Regions from separate parts of the Variovorax sp. YR634 genome, predicted to be linked through region 1. Evidence: predicted binding sites of a transcription regulator. Region 1 holds the regulator's gene; each other region holds the start of a gene.

Region 1 (4,785 bases):
GCTGAAGCGCTTCAGCAGGCTGCCGCGCCCGGCCGGGAACGGGTTGAACAGGCGCAGCTCCACGTTGGGCGTGGCGGCCAGGCCGAGCAGCAGCTCGTCTTCGCCGGAGGTGTAGAGGTCGTCCATCAGGAGCCGCACGCGCACGCCGCGCTGAGCGGCGTCGCGCAGGGTGCGCATCAGGTAGCGGCCGGTTTCGTCGTTCTCGATCTGGTAGTACTGCACGTCGAGCGTGCGCTGCGCGCGACGGGCCAGCTGGATACGGGTGTCGAAGGCGAAGTCGCCGCCGGGCATGAGGCGAAAGCCGCTCAGGTCGGGGTCGGGCTGCGAGGCCAGCGCGATCTTGCCGAGCGCGGTGTCGGCTGACACGGCCATGGCCTTGGTGGGCGGGCGCGGCGCCTCGTCGGGCAATGTGGCGCAGCCTGCGAACAGCAAGACCGCCGCCATGACGAAAACCCAATGCCCACAACGCGAAAGCGACAGCAGGCGACGAGTCATCGGTGGCTTTCTACAGGGCCTTGCGAAGGTTGGCGGGCGCGATGCGCAGCGCCTCGCGGTACTTGGCCACGGTGCGGCGCGCGCACTCGATGCCCTGCTCTTTCAGCATCTCGGAGATCTGGCTGTCCGACAGCGGCTTCTTGATGCTCTCGGAGCTGACGAACTGCTTGATCAGCGCGCGCACCGCGGTGCTCGACGCATTGCCGCCGGTTTCGGTGCCCAGCGCCGAGCCGAAGAAGTACTTGAGCTCGACCGTGCCGAAGGGCGTGGCCATGTACTTGGCGGTGGTCACGCGCGAGATGGTCGATTCGTGCAGGCCCAGCTCGTCGGCGATCTCGCGCAGCACCAGCGGACGCATCGCGAGTTCGCCGTGCACGAAGTAGCTCTTCTGCCGCTCGACGATGGCGTTGCTCACGCGCAGGATGGTGTCGAAGCGCTGCTGGATGTTCTTGATGAACCAGCGCGCCTCCTGCAGCCGCTGCGACAGCGCCTGGCTGCCTTCGCCCTTGTGCGACTTGAGCGCGCCGGCATAGATGTCGTGCACGCGCAGGCGCGGCATCACCTCGGGGTTCAGCATGACGCGGAACTTCACGTTGGTGCCGCGGCCCGTCTTGGTGACGATCACGTCGGGAATGACGATGTTGCGCTCGACGTCTACAAAGCGCCGGCCCGGCTTGGGCTCGAGCCGCGCGATGATCTGCAGCGCCGAGCGCACCAGCTCCTCGTTGCTGCGGGTGAGCGTGGCCAGGCGCTTGAAGTCGCGGCGCGCGAGCAGCTCCATCGGCTGCTTGCAGATGGCGATGGCGATCTTGCGAACCAGCTCTTCCTCGTCGGTCTCGTCCTCGCGGGCCAGGGCGCGCAGCTGGATGCCCAGGCATTCGCCGAGGTCGCGCGCGCCGACGCCGGCCGGCTCCAGGCTCTGCAGCAGGCCGAGCGCCACCTGAAAGTGATGCACGAGGTCGTCGAACTGGTCGTTGTCGTCGCCGGCCAGGCCCGAGGCCAGTGCGGGCAGCGAGTCTTCCAGGTAGCCGTCGTCGTTGAGCGATTCGATGAGAAAGCGCAGCGCGGCGCTGTCGTTCTCGTTCAGGCGCAGGCTCAGGGCCTGGCGGTGCAGGAAGGACTGCAGCGACTCCTGGCTGCGCGCGAGTTCGGTGGCGTCGGCACGTTCGTCGTCGCCCAGGTTGTTCTGGCGCGCGGGCGCATCGCTGCCCCATTCGCTGTCGTCGGGCGCCATGTCGACGGTGCCGTCGCCTTCCCAGTCGGGCTCGCGCTCGGTGATTTCGGCAGCGGGGCCGTCGGTGTCGGCCGTGGTGGTTGTGCTGGTTTCGGTGGAAGCAGTGGACGCGCTGGCGGCGGGCGAAGCGAAGTCGCTTTCGCCGTCGCCGCTATCGCCGCCGTCGTCGCGCGGCACCGGCGCATCGGCCGTGTCGAGCCCGAATTCCTCACGCGCCGCTTCTTCCGCGGTGCGCTCGAGGAACGGGTTCTCGTCGAGCATCTGCTCCACCTCCTGGCTCAGTTCGAGCGTGGAGAGTTGAAGCAGCCTGATCGACTGCTGCAGCTGTGGCGTCAACGCCAGATGCTGCGAGACGCGAAGGGATAGCCCTTGCTTCATGGGAACCGCTCCCGCCCTTACATGCGGAAGTGTTCGCCCAAGTACACCCTGCGTACTTCGGCGTTGTCGACGATCTCCGAGGGTGTGCCTTGTGCCAGCACATGCCCGTCGCTGATGATGAAAGCGTGATCGCAGATGCCCAGCGTTTCACGCACGTTGTGGTCGGTGATGAGCACGCCGATGCCGCGCTCCTTCAGGAAACTGATGATCCGCTGGATCTCGATCACCGCGATCGGGTCGATGCCGGCGAAGGGCTCGTCCAGCAGGATGAAGCGCGGCTGCGTAGCCAGCGCACGCGCAATTTCGACGCGGCGGCGCTCGCCGCCCGACAGCGCGAGCGCGGGCGAATCGCGCAGGTGGTCGACGCGCAGGTCGGCCAGCAGCTCGGCCAGGCGCTCGTCCATGTGCTGCTTCGACAGCGGCGCCATCTTGCCGTTCTCGTCGGGCTCGCTCTGGAGCTCGAGCACGGCGCGCACGTTTTCCTCGACCGTGAGCTTGCGGAAGATCGAGGCTTCCTGCGGCAGGTAGCTCAGGCCCATGCGGGCGCGGCGATGGATCGGCATGTGGGCGATGGGCTCGCCGTCGATGCTGATGTCGCCCGCGTCGGCACGCACCAGCCCCACGATCATGTAGAACGAGGTGGTCTTGCCCGCGCCGTTCGGCCCGAGCAACCCGACGACTTCGCCCTTCTGCACGTCGAGCGAGACGTCTTTCACGACCGTGCGGCTGCCGTAGCTCTTCTTCAGGCCGCGCGCGATCAGGCGGCTGCCCGGTGCGCCGTTGGCGTCCTGCGTTCCTGCGGTTTCGATCACTTGCGGGTTTCTCCCTGGTCACTGAGCGTGGTGCTCTGGCGCAGGCCCTTGCCGGGTGCGGGCGTGGGCGCCGGCGGCGGCGCCTTCGCGCCGGCCGGGGCCGAGGCACCGGCTGCCGGTGCGGTGGCGGCCTTGGGGGTCAGGATGGTCTTGACGCGCCCGCCCGGGGTGGACGCGTTGACGGCGGTGTTCGGCGGCACGGTGGAACCGTTGACCGTGTAGGTGTCGTTGCTCTGGTCGTAGACGATCAGCGCGCCCTGGCTCTCGTCGTTCGGCGTGGCGCCGAGCAGGCGGCGCATGGTGGCGTTGCGGATGAACTTGACGTTGTCGGCGCGGCTGTCGTACTCGATGACTTCCGACTCGCCCTCGATCCACTCGTCGGGCGCATTGCGTTTCTGCTTGTAGTAGGCCCGCTTGCCCGGTGCCGCCGTGACCACGCCGTACTGGTAGCCCTCGGGGTCCTGGCGTACATCCATGCGTGCGCCGCGGATGATGATCGTGCCCTTCGTAACGAGCACGTTACCGGTGAACACGCTGGTCTGCTTCAGGTCGTCGTAGCGCATCGAGTCCGACTCGATGTTCATCGGCTTGGTGCGGTCGGCGGTTTCGGCCAGTGCGCCCGAGGCAAGGCCGGCCAGCAACAGCGCGCCGGCGGCCAGGCGGCCGATGCGACGGAGGAAGGGAGTGGTGGGGTGAGGGTGCAATGTCATAGAGGCACGAAACTTGCTCGGCATTGTATGCGGCTGATTGCGTCAGCCCCGCACGCACAGATGAAAAAGCCCGCCGATGCGGGCTTGACTTTCTTCCTGGATTTCTCTCGGGAATTCCTCCAGGAACACCGCGGAACCGGCTCCGCCGGACCGCGATCCTGGGGGGTCAGCCCTTCTTCGCTTCGCCGATCAAATAGTTCACGACCTGAAGCACTTTGGTCATGTTGCCGGCGGTTTCGCCGTCCACGTACCAGCGGCCGGCCACGGCCATTGCCGGCACGCCAGCCACCTTGTAGGCGTCGGTCATTTGCGAGGCGCGCTTGGCCTTGCTGGCCACGCCGAAGGAGGTGAAGACTTCCTTGAACTTGGCGCCGTCCAGGCCGTTCGCGGCGGCCCAGGCAATGATGTTGGCGTCGCCGTTCACGTTCTGGCGCTGCGCGTGGATCGCGTTGAACACCTTCGGCTGATATTCGTCGACCTTGCCCATGGCTTCGAGCGCGTAGTACAGGCGCTGCTTGGCTTCGACGTCGTTGCCCACGAAAGGCACCGGGATGCGGCGGAAGGCGACTTCCTTGGGCACCGTCTTGATCCAGGCCTCCAGCGCCGGCTCGAAGTCGTTGCAATGCGGGCAGTTGTACGAGAAGAACTCGACCACCTCGATCTTGCCGGCGGGCGCGTCGACCGGCACGCGCTTGTCGAGCACCAGGTACTCGGTGCCGGCCTTGGGCGCACGCGCCTGGGCGTGGGCCGGGTTGGCAGCCAGGGACAGCAGCCCGAGCGAAGTGGCGGCCAGCGAAAAGTCACGACGTTTCATTGAAAGAGCTCTCCAGTTGTTACGGCAGACTGAGCCGGCGCGCGGCGGGGAGTTCCCCCTCATCCGGCGCGCCCGAGGCAGTGGATGGTGGCGGCAAACGCCGCGCGGCGAAGCTTAGGGGCTATTTGTGTCGGCTGCCGGGTCAGCGCTGCACGCGAACCAGCGCCGAATCCATGCCGCCGCCGTCAAGCCGCTCCTTGAGGCGGTCGGCGTCGTCCTTCTTGTTGAAGGGGCCCGCGCGCACGCGGTAGACGGTGCGGCCCGCCTGCTCGCGCTCGGTGACCTTGGCCTCGACGCCCATCAGCGACAGCTTGGCGCGCTGCGCCTCGGCGTCGTCAGTGG
Region 2 (4,785 bases), on a different contig from region 1:
GCGCGAATACGGGCGCGGTTTCTGGGCCCAGCAGTGGCTCGGCCTGAAGCGAATGGTCGGTCGCGGTTGAGGGGCTCCGGCCCCTGAACGGCTCGTCCGAGGCGTTATCCTCGGTGCTCAATGCGCCTGCTCCTCGACTCCTTCTGGCGCGCGGTCGCCTATTGCATGCTGCCGCGCGTGATCGTGCTGTCGCTGCTTCCTCTGGGGTTGATGGTGGTGCTGGCCGCGGGGCTCGGATATTTCTACTGGGACTCCGCCGTGACCTGGACACGCGGCGCACTCGATGCCTGGCCGCTGCTGTCGAGCTTCTGGGCGTGGATCGGCCGTCTTTTCTCGGGTGACGTCACTTTCGCGCTGGCGTCCCTGGTCGTGGTGTTCGCCGCCACGCCGCTGATCGTGGTGGTCTGCCTGCTGATCGTGGCCGGCTTCATGGCGCCTGCGCTGACCAAGCTCGTGGGCGAGCGGCGCTTTCCCTCGCTCGAGCAGAAAAAGGGCGCTTCGTTCTTCGGCAGCGTCGCGCGTTCGCTCGGCGTCACCATCCTGGCGCTGATCGCTCTTGTGGTGTCGATGCCGCTGTGGCTCATTCCGCCGCTGGTGCTGATCCTGCCGCCGCTGATCTGGGGCTGGCTCACCTACCGCGTGATGAGCTTCGATGCGCTGGCCGAGCACGCCAGCCCCGAGGAGCGCGCCGCGCTGCTGCGCGCGCACCGGCTGCCGCTGCTGTGCATCGGCGTGCTGTGCGGCTACCTGGGCGCGGCGCCCAGCATCGTCTGGGCATCGGGCCTGCTGTTCGCCGCCGCCTTCTTCGTGCTGGTGCCGATCGCCATCTGGATCTACACACTGGTCTTCGCCTTTTCGGCGCTCTGGTTCGCTCACTACTGCCTCGACGCGCTCGCGCGGCTGCGTGCCCAGCGCGCTGTGGCCGAGGCATCGGCCGCCAACGGCACAACACCGGCGCTCGAAGCCGAAGAGGCTAGCAAGGCCGCTCTTTCCCAATGGGGTTCACCATGACACGCGCATTCGGTCTCATCGTCGTCGGTGACGAGATCCTTTCTGGCAAGCGGGCCGACAAGCACATGGCCAAGGTCATCGAGTTGCTCGCCGCGCGCGGGCTGCAGCTGAGCTGGGCCGAATACGTGGGCGACGAACCGGCGCGCATCACGGCCGCGCTGGCGCGCGCCTTCGCCTCGGGCGACATCGTCTTCTCGACCGGTGGCATTGGCGCCACGCCCGACGACCACACCCGCCAGTGCGCCGCCAAGGCGCTGGGCGTGCCGCTGGCGCTGCACCCCGAGGCCGAACTGCTGATCCGCGAGCGCATGCAGGACACCGCGCGTGAGCAGGGCGTGCCCTACGAGCCCGACCGGTCCGACAACGTGCACCGGCTCAACATGGGCGTGTTTCCGCAGGGCGCCGCGCTCATCTACAACCCGTACAACAAGATCCCCGGCTTCAGCGTCGGCGACGTGCACTTCGTGCCGGGCTTCCCCGTCATGGCCTGGCCGATGATCGAGTCCGTGCTCGACGGCCGTTACGCCGAACTGTTTACCCGCAATGCCGTCGCCGAGAAGTCGGTGATCGTTTTCGGTGCCATGGAAGCCACGCTGACGCCGCTCATGCAGGCCATCGAGGCCACCCACGCCGGCATCAAGGTGTTCAGCCTGCCGAGCGTCGATCACCCCGAATACGGCCGCCACATCGAGCTGGGCGTCAAGGGTGACCCCGGCCGGCTCGATGCCGCCTATGTCCAGCTGATCGAAGGGTTGCACACCTTTGATGCCAAGCTTGGTCCAGAATTGGTGCGTTAATGCTGAGCGCACCATTTTGGTGAAATTCCGCGTTCATTTGGGGTTTGCGGCGGCCACTAAAGCCTCATCGAGTGAGGTGACAATGGCACAGAAACTGCATCCCTCGTCCCTGTATTCCTAACCACCATCCAACTCAGGAGAAACTGATGGCAAAGACCGTCGCCGATGTACTCAAGCTCGTCAAGGAAAACGAGGTCAAGTTCGTCGACTTCCGCTTCACCGACACCCGTGGCAAAGAGCAGCACGTGACCGTGCCGGTCTCGGCTTTCGATGAAGACAAATTCACCTCGGGCCACGCATTCGACGGCTCGTCCATCGCTGGCTGGAAGGGGATCGAAGCTTCGGACATGCAGCTCATGCCCGACCCGAACACCGCCAACATCGACCCCTTCTTCGAAGAAACGACGCTGATCCTGACCTGCGACGTGATCGACCCCGCCGACGGCAAGGCCTACGAGCGCGATCCGCGTTCGCTCGCCAAGCGCGCCGAGGCATACATGAAGGCTTCGGGCCTGGGCGACACCGCCTTCTTCGGTCCGGAACCCGAATTCTTCGTCTTCGACGGCGTTCGCTGGAAGAACGACATGTCGGGCTGCTTCGTGAAGATCGACTCCGAAGAAGCCTCGTGGAACACCGACAAGGAATACGAGCACGGCAACACCGGCCATCGTCCGGCAGTCAAGGGCGGCTATTTCCCGGTTCCCCCGGTCGACAGCTTCCAGGACATGCGCTCGGAAATGTGCCTGGTGCTCGAATCGCTCGGCATCCCGGTCGAAGTGCATCACCATGAAGTGGCCAACGCCGGCCAGATGGAACTTGGCACCAAGTTCAGCACGCTGGTCCAGCGCGCCGACTGGGTCCAGCTGCAGAAGTACGTGATCCACAACGTGGCCCACGCCTACGGCAAGACCGCCACCTTCATGCCCAAGCCCATCGTCGGCGACAACGGCTCCGGCATGCACGTGCACCAGTCGGTCTGGAAGGACGGCAAGAACCTGTTCGCTGGCGACGGCTATGCAGGCTTGTCGGACTTCGCCCTGCACTACATCGGCGGCATCATCAAGCACGCCCGTGCCCTGAACGCCATCACGAACCCCGGCACCAACAGCTACAAGCGCTTGGTGCCCGGCTTCGAAGCCCCGGTGAAGCTGGCCTACTCGGCCAAGAACCGCTCGGCCTCGATCCGCATCCCGTTCGTGGCCAACCCGAAGGGCCGCCGCGTCGAAGCGCGCTTCCCCGATCCGCTGATGAACCCGTACCTCGGCTTCGCTGCGCTGCTGATGGCCGGTCTCGACGGCGTGGAAAACAAGATCCATCCGGGCGAAGCCGCCAGCAAGGACCTGTACCACCTGCCGCCGGAAGAAGACGCGCTGATCCCGACCGTCTGCCACAGCCTCGACCAAGCCCTGGAATACCTGGACAAGGACCGTGCGTTCCTGACCAAGGGCGGCGTGTTCACCGATGCGTACATCGATGCGTACATCGATCTGAAGATGCAGGAAGTCACGCGCTTCCGCATGGCGACCCATCCGGTCGAGTTCGACATGTACTACTCGCTGTAATCGCGCGAAGTACAACCTCACCAATCCATTGGCGGGGATGTAATGAAAAAGGACGGCCACGGCCGTCCTTTTTCAATGGAGTGGAACATCTTGTCACTGGTGGCATCGAATTGCACGAAAATGCACCTTTGTCGCCGCCCTCCACCGATACACATGAAGACTGCTTCTCTTATTTTCCTGGCCGGTTCATTGATCGCGCTGCCGGCGCTCGCGCAGGAACGCGTCTGGCGTTGCGGCAACGAGTACACCAACAACGCCACCATCGCCCAGCAGAAGGGCTGCAAGGTCATGGAAGGCGGCAACGTCACGGTCGTGCAAGGCACCAAGTCTTCGGGCGGTGGCTCTGCGTCGTCCGGTGGCTCTTCCGCGGCGCGTGCGCCGGCGGGCAGCCCGCGTGTCGAAGGCGTCGACCAGCGTGCCCGTGACGGCGAGGCTCGTTCGGTGCTCGAGTCTGAGCTCAAGAAGGCCGAGGCGCGCCAGGCCGAGCTGCAGAAGGAATACAACAACGGCGAGCCCGAGAAGCAGGGCAGCGAAGGCCGCAACTACCAGAAGTACCTGGACCGCGTCGCCGAAATGAAGGCTGAACTGGCGCGCAACGAGAGTGACATCGCCGGCATCCGCCGCGAAATCGGCCGCCTGCCGAACAAGCAGCAGCCGCAGTAGTCATGGTGTTCGGGAAGAAGGCGACCGGCGCCAATCCGCGCTTCCAGTCCTTCGACCTGCTGTCCACGCTGATCGCGGTGGTCAACAGCAACGGCTCCGTGCTGTTCGCCAACGCAGGCCTCGAAGACGCACTGGGCACCTCGCGCCGCACGCTCGAAGGCTCGCAGTTCGGCGCGTGTTTTCATGAGCCGCAGGTGCTGCGTACGGCCATCGACGGTGCGAGCAGCAACGACTTTGCAACGCTGCGCTATGAGGCCTTCCTGCGCCGCGTCAACCACGAGCTGATGCCCGTGCAGGTCACGCTTGCGCAGGGCGACAAGAAGGGCGAGCTCATCATCGAGATGTCGCCGCTCGAGCAGCAGGTGCGACAAGACCGCGAAGAGCGCCTCATCGACCAGGCGCAGGCCAACAAGGAGCTCATCCGCAACCTCGCGCACGAGATCAAGAACCCGCTCGGCGGCATCCGAGGCGCGGCGCAGCTGCTGCAGATGGAGGTCGAATCGCGCGACCTCATCGAATACACCCAGGTCATCATCCACGAGGCCGACCGGCTGCAGACGCTGGTCGACCGGCTATTGGCACCGCACCGCCGTCCGCACGTGGTGGGCGACGTCAACATCCACGAGGTGTGCGAGCGCGTGCGCTCGGTCATCCTCGCGGAGTTTCCGCGCGACCTGCACATCGAGCGCGATTTCGACGTGTCCATTCCCGAGTTCCGCGGCGACCGCGAGCAGCTCATCCAGGCCACGCTC
Region 3 (4,785 bases), on a different contig from region 1:
TGCAGCAGATCTACGCGCTGGCGAGCCTCGGCCCCACATCGGCCAACTGCACGCCCGCGCGCTTCGTCTTCGTGCGCACGCCCGAAGGCAAGCAGCGCCTCGCACCCTCGCTCTCCAAGGGCAACCTCGACAAGACCATGGCCGCACCGGTCACGGTCATCGCCGCGTGGGACCGCAAGTTCTACGACAAGCTGCCCACGCTGTTCCCGCATGCCGATGCGCGCAGCTGGTTCACCGGCAGCCCCGAGGCCGCGCACGAGACCGCCTTTCGCAATGCCAGCCTGCAGGCGGGCTACCTGCTGCTCGCAGCGCGCGCGGTCGGCCTCGATGCAGGCCCGATGTCGGGCTTCGACAAGGCGAAGGTCGACGCTGCCTTCTTCGAAGGCACCGACTGGACCGTCAACTTCCTCATCAACCTGGGCCACGGCGATGCGTCGAAGGTGTTCGGCCGCCTGCCGCGGCTGCCCTTCGACGAGGCCTGCGTGCTGGCCTGAAGGACTCACCACATGCTGCTGAATGCCATGGCCTCCCACGCTGCTTCATCGTCATCGAACCCCGCCGGCCTGCTGCCGAGCCTGGAGAAGGCCGACTACCGCAACGCGATGGCGCGGCTGGGCGCGGCGGTGAACATCATCACCACCGACGGCCCCGCGGGCCGCGCCGGCTTTACGGCATCGGCCGTGTGCAGCGTGACAGACGAGCCCCCGACGCTGCTGGTGTGCCTGAACCGTTCGGCCTCGGTGTACCCGGCGTTCAAGACCAATGGCGTGCTGTGCGTGAACGTGCTGGCCGCGGGGCACCAGTCGCTGTCCGCATTGTTCGGCGGCAAGACGCCGATGGACGAGCGCTTCGCCGCCGGCAACTGGAGCCGCAAGACCACCGGCTCGCCGATGCTCGACGACGCAGCCGTGTCCTTCGACTGCCGCGTGGTGCATGCGACGAGCGCGGGCACGCACGACGTGCTGTTCTGCGAAGCGGTGGCCATTGTCATCGGTGGTGCGACGCAGGGCTTGATCTACTTCGACCGGCGCTATCACGAGATCGCGGCGCCGCCGCACTGACCTCCTCCCGAATCAGCGCGGCGTGATGCCTTGAAGAAAGATGCGCTGCACGTTCTCGACGGTCTTCTCGAAGAACGCCTCATCGTCCAGCGTATGCCCCGACAGCGCCTGCACCTGCACGCCGAAGTCCGCGTAGTGCTGCGTCACCGCCCACAGCGCGAAGATCAGGTGATGCGGATCGACGGGCGCCAGCTTTCCCGCTTCGACCCACGCGCGAATCACCTCCGACTTTTTCTCCACCAGCGTACGCAGTTCGCGGTCGAGCTCGTCGCGCAGCAGCGGCGCGCCCTGGATCATTTCCAGGCAGAAGAGCCGTGATGCATCGGGCCGGTCGCGCGAGACCACGAGCTTGCGGCGGATGTAGTCGCCGATGGCCTCGCCAGGGTCCTGCTCGGCACTGAAGCCGCGCAGTGGCTCGAGCCACAGCGCGAGCAGATCGCGCAGCACGTTGACGTAGAGCTCTTCCTTGTTCGCGAAGTAATAGAGCAGGTTGCTCTTCGATACATCGGCGCGTGCCGCCACCTGGTCAATCGACGTGCCGTGCAGGCCGAAGCGGGAGAACAGCCCCAGCGCCGCACCGAGGATCGCGCTGCGCTTGTCCTCGATCTGGCGCAGCCGGCGGCTCACCGCGGACGCGCTGCGCACCGCGGGTTTTGCGCGCTTGCGCGCCGGGCTCTTCTCTTTGCTGGCACTGGCGGCCAGCGCTTTGGTCTTCGGCATCTTCCCTCGCTCTTGTTCGTTCGTTGATGAATCGGCAGGCAACACAGCGCACCACTGTAAGGCCGTGGTGCATCGCCTTGCGCCGCAGCCGCCTTCGCAGCGCGTCGTTGCGCACCATGCTGACGCGACGGATGCGTTTTGTCCATTTGGTCCAACTGGCACAGACGTTGCATGGCGAAAGGCATGCCAAGCATGAGGAACCTGCCATGACCCTGCTGTCCGTCCCCATCATCGATCTAGCGCCCTACTTCGCGGGCACCGCCGAAGGCAAGGCCGAGGTCGCGAAGAAGGTCGACGAGGCCTGCCGCAGCATCGGCTTTCTCGTCATCACGAACCACGGCATTGCGCCCGAGCTGATCTCGCGCGTGTCGTCGCTCTCGCGCAAGTTCTTCGACATGCCATTGGGCGAAAAGCGCAAGGTCGACCGCCCGCGCGAAGACGCGGTGCGCGGCTACAGCGCGGTGGGCGAGGAAGGGCTCTCGTACAGCCTCGAAGAAGCAGCCCCCGGCGACCTGAAGGAATCTTTCTCTATCGGCCCGTCGAACGTGCCGCAAGACGACTACCACCGCGGCCCCGCCGCCGGCCCGCACTTCGAGCCCAACAGCTGGCCGCCCATCGAAGGCTTCCGCGAAGCCTACGAAGGCTACTTCGAGGCGATGAGCGATCTCTCGCGCTCGCTGATGCGTGTCTTTGCGCTCGGCCTGTCGCTGCCCGAGACCTTCTTCGACGACAAGATCGACAAGCACATCAGCATGTTCCGCGTGCTGAGCTATCCGCCGCAGCGCGAGCAACCGCTGCCCGGCCAGCTGCGTGCGGGCGCGCACAGCGACTACGGCAGCCTCACCATCGTGCTGCCCGACGACAAGGGCCTGCAGGTGTTCAACAAAGCCGGCCAGTGGGTGGACGTGCCGCAGGTCGAGGGTGGCCTGGTGGTCAACATCGCCGACCTCATGATGCAGTGGACCAACGACCAGTGGGTGTCCACGCTGCACCGCGTGATCAATCCGCCTTTCGAGATCGCGAGCACCAATCGCCGGCAATCGCTGGTGTTCTTCCATCAGCCGAACTACGACGCGATGGTCGAGTGCCTGCCTAGCTGCCTCGCGCCCGGGGAGTCGGCGAAGTACGCGCCGATTTCTTCTGGGGACCACCTAACCTCGAAGTTCGTCAAGCAGACGACCTTTGGTGGCACGAAGGCGATGGCTTGAGATGACTGCCTGCTGTTCTTCGGGGTGCGATCACGCCGACGGGGTACCTTGCTCCGCGAATGTCCCCCGGCCTTCGGCCTCCTCCTTTATTTCGCTGCGCAAGGTACCCCATCGACGTGATCGTCAGGCGCTGCGGTCGAACCGCCAGCATGAGAGCCGCGTCCATGTGCGAATGGCACCGGGTGCTCCCCGCAGCGAAATAAAGGAGGAGCCGAAGGCGGGGGACATTCGCGGAGGGGAGTACCCGGTGTCATTCGCACACGCCCCGAACAAGAACAACAGCAAACGCCCAATGAGCAACTGACATGGCCCGCCTCTCCTACGTCAACGTCTTCGCAAAAGACGTAGTCGCACTCAGCGGCTTCTACCAGCGAGTATTCGGTTTCAAAGAGATCGAAGCGATCCGCTCACCCATCTTCCGAGGCCTGGACACCGGCAAGTCGAGCCTTGGCTTCAACGCACTCGATGCCTACGAACTGCTGCACCTGAGCGAGTTTTCAGACACACGCGGCGTCAAGTTCCTGCTGAACATCGACGTCGACAGCCAGGCCGACGTCGACCGCATGGTGCCGGTCGCGCTCGAAGCCGGCGCCACGCTCGTCAAGCCGCCGTACGTCACCTACTACAACTGGTACCAGTCGGTGCTGCTCGATCCCGAGGGCAATGTGTTCCGCATCAACTTCATGATGTGACGCGCGCTGCGCTCGTTCTCTTTTTTCCGTCCTCCCTTTCTTCAAAGCCTCTCACCAAAGGTAGTCCCATGCAGTTGCGCACACTCACTCCCGGCCTGGGTCTCGCGATGACCATCGCAGCCAGCGGCGCCTTCTTCACCACACTGCCCGCCGCAGCCGCCGACGGCTTCACGCTGAAGGACAAGCCGAAGATCGCGATGCTCTACTTCGGCCCGAAGAACGACGGAGGCTGGACGCAGGCCTTCGACGAGGCCCGCGTGAAGATCGAAAAGGAAATCGGCCAGAAGATCCAGTTCGTCGAGAACGTGCCCGAAGACGCATCGGCCATCAAGCCCGCTGCGGAGAAGTTCATCCAGCGCGGCGCCAACATCGTGATTGGCACGGCCTTCGGTTATTCCGACAGCTTCAAGGACCTGGCCGCCAAGTACCCCGATGTCGCCTTCCTCAACGGCTCGGGCACCACCAACGGCAGCAACCTCGAATCGTTCTACGGCCGCACCTACGAAAGCCAGTACCTCTGCGGCATGGCCGCCGGCGCTGCATCGAAGACCGGCAAGCTCGGCTTCGTCGCGGCCAACCCCTTCGGCGTGGTGAACTGGACCATCAACGCCTTCGCGCTCGGCGCGCAGAAGATGAACCCGAACGCCACGGTCAACGTGATCTACACCGGCGCCTGGAACGACCCGGTGAAGGAACGCGCCGCCGCCGCCGCACTCATCGACCAGGGCGCCGACGTGATCGGCCAGCACGTCGACAGCCCCACGCCGCAGATCGTCGCGCAGGAGCGCGGCGTGTACGGCACCGGCCACCACCGCGACCTGCGCCAGTTCGCGCCCAAGGCCACGCTGTGCTCGTCGGTGTGGGTGTGGGACCGCTTCCTGACGCCTGAGCTGAAGAAGGTGATGGCCGGCAACTGGAAGCCCGCGCAGTACGGCGCCTTCATCGAGATGAAGGACGGCGGCACCGACATCGCAGGCTTCGGCCCCGCCGTGCCCAAGGACAAGGCCGCGGTCATCACCGCCGAGCGCGACGCAATCATGAAGGGCAAGCAGGTCTACGCCGGCCCGCTCGCCGACCGCGACGGCAAGGAGCGCGTTGCCAAGG

The links. The regulator sigma-54, encoded in region 1, starts transcription at its own class of promoters, with help from an activator protein. The targets are predictions, from matches to a motif close to TGGCANGNAANCTGCTTT.
Region 2: glnA (type I glutamate--ammonia ligase) is a predicted target of sigma-54. The motif match lies at 1,892-1,909, and genes of this name have one in related genera.
Region 3: BLV60_RS23550 (isopenicillin N synthase family dioxygenase) is a predicted target of sigma-54. The motif match lies at 1,938-1,955, and genes of this name have one in related genera.

The regions. Positions count from the first base shown of each region.
Region 1 covers NZ_FNOL01000004.1:355,690-360,474, reverse strand. The annotation lists gene BLV60_RS10625 (phospholipase D family protein) at 1-495, opposite strand, end outside; gene rpoN (RNA polymerase factor sigma-54) at 506-2,107, opposite strand; gene lptB (LPS export ABC transporter ATP-binding protein) at 2,125-2,919, opposite strand; gene lptA (lipopolysaccharide transport periplasmic protein LptA) at 2,916-3,629, opposite strand; gene BLV60_RS10605 (thiol:disulfide interchange protein DsbA/DsbL) at 3,796-4,443, opposite strand; gene BLV60_RS10600 (SPOR domain-containing protein) at 4,586-4,785, opposite strand, start outside.
Region 2 covers NZ_FNOL01000001.1:875,538-880,322, forward strand. The annotation lists gene BLV60_RS04070 (sterol desaturase family protein) at 1-70, shown strand, start outside; gene BLV60_RS04075 (EI24 domain-containing protein) at 121-1,011, shown strand; gene BLV60_RS04080 (competence/damage-inducible protein A) at 1,008-1,808, shown strand; gene glnA (type I glutamate--ammonia ligase) at 1,955-3,370, shown strand; gene BLV60_RS04090 (hypothetical protein) at 3,524-4,033, shown strand; gene glnL (nitrogen regulation protein NR(II)) at 4,036-4,785, shown strand, end outside.
Region 3 covers NZ_FNOL01000016.1:75,347-80,131, forward strand. The annotation lists gene BLV60_RS23535 (malonic semialdehyde reductase) at 1-494, shown strand, start outside; gene rutF (NADH-dependent FMN reductase RutF) at 507-1,061, shown strand; gene rutR (HTH-type transcriptional regulator RutR) at 1,074-1,781, opposite strand; gene BLV60_RS23550 (isopenicillin N synthase family dioxygenase) at 1,988-2,989, shown strand; gene BLV60_RS23555 (VOC family protein) at 3,295-3,681, shown strand; gene BLV60_RS23560 (BMP family ABC transporter substrate-binding protein) at 3,750-4,785, shown strand, end outside.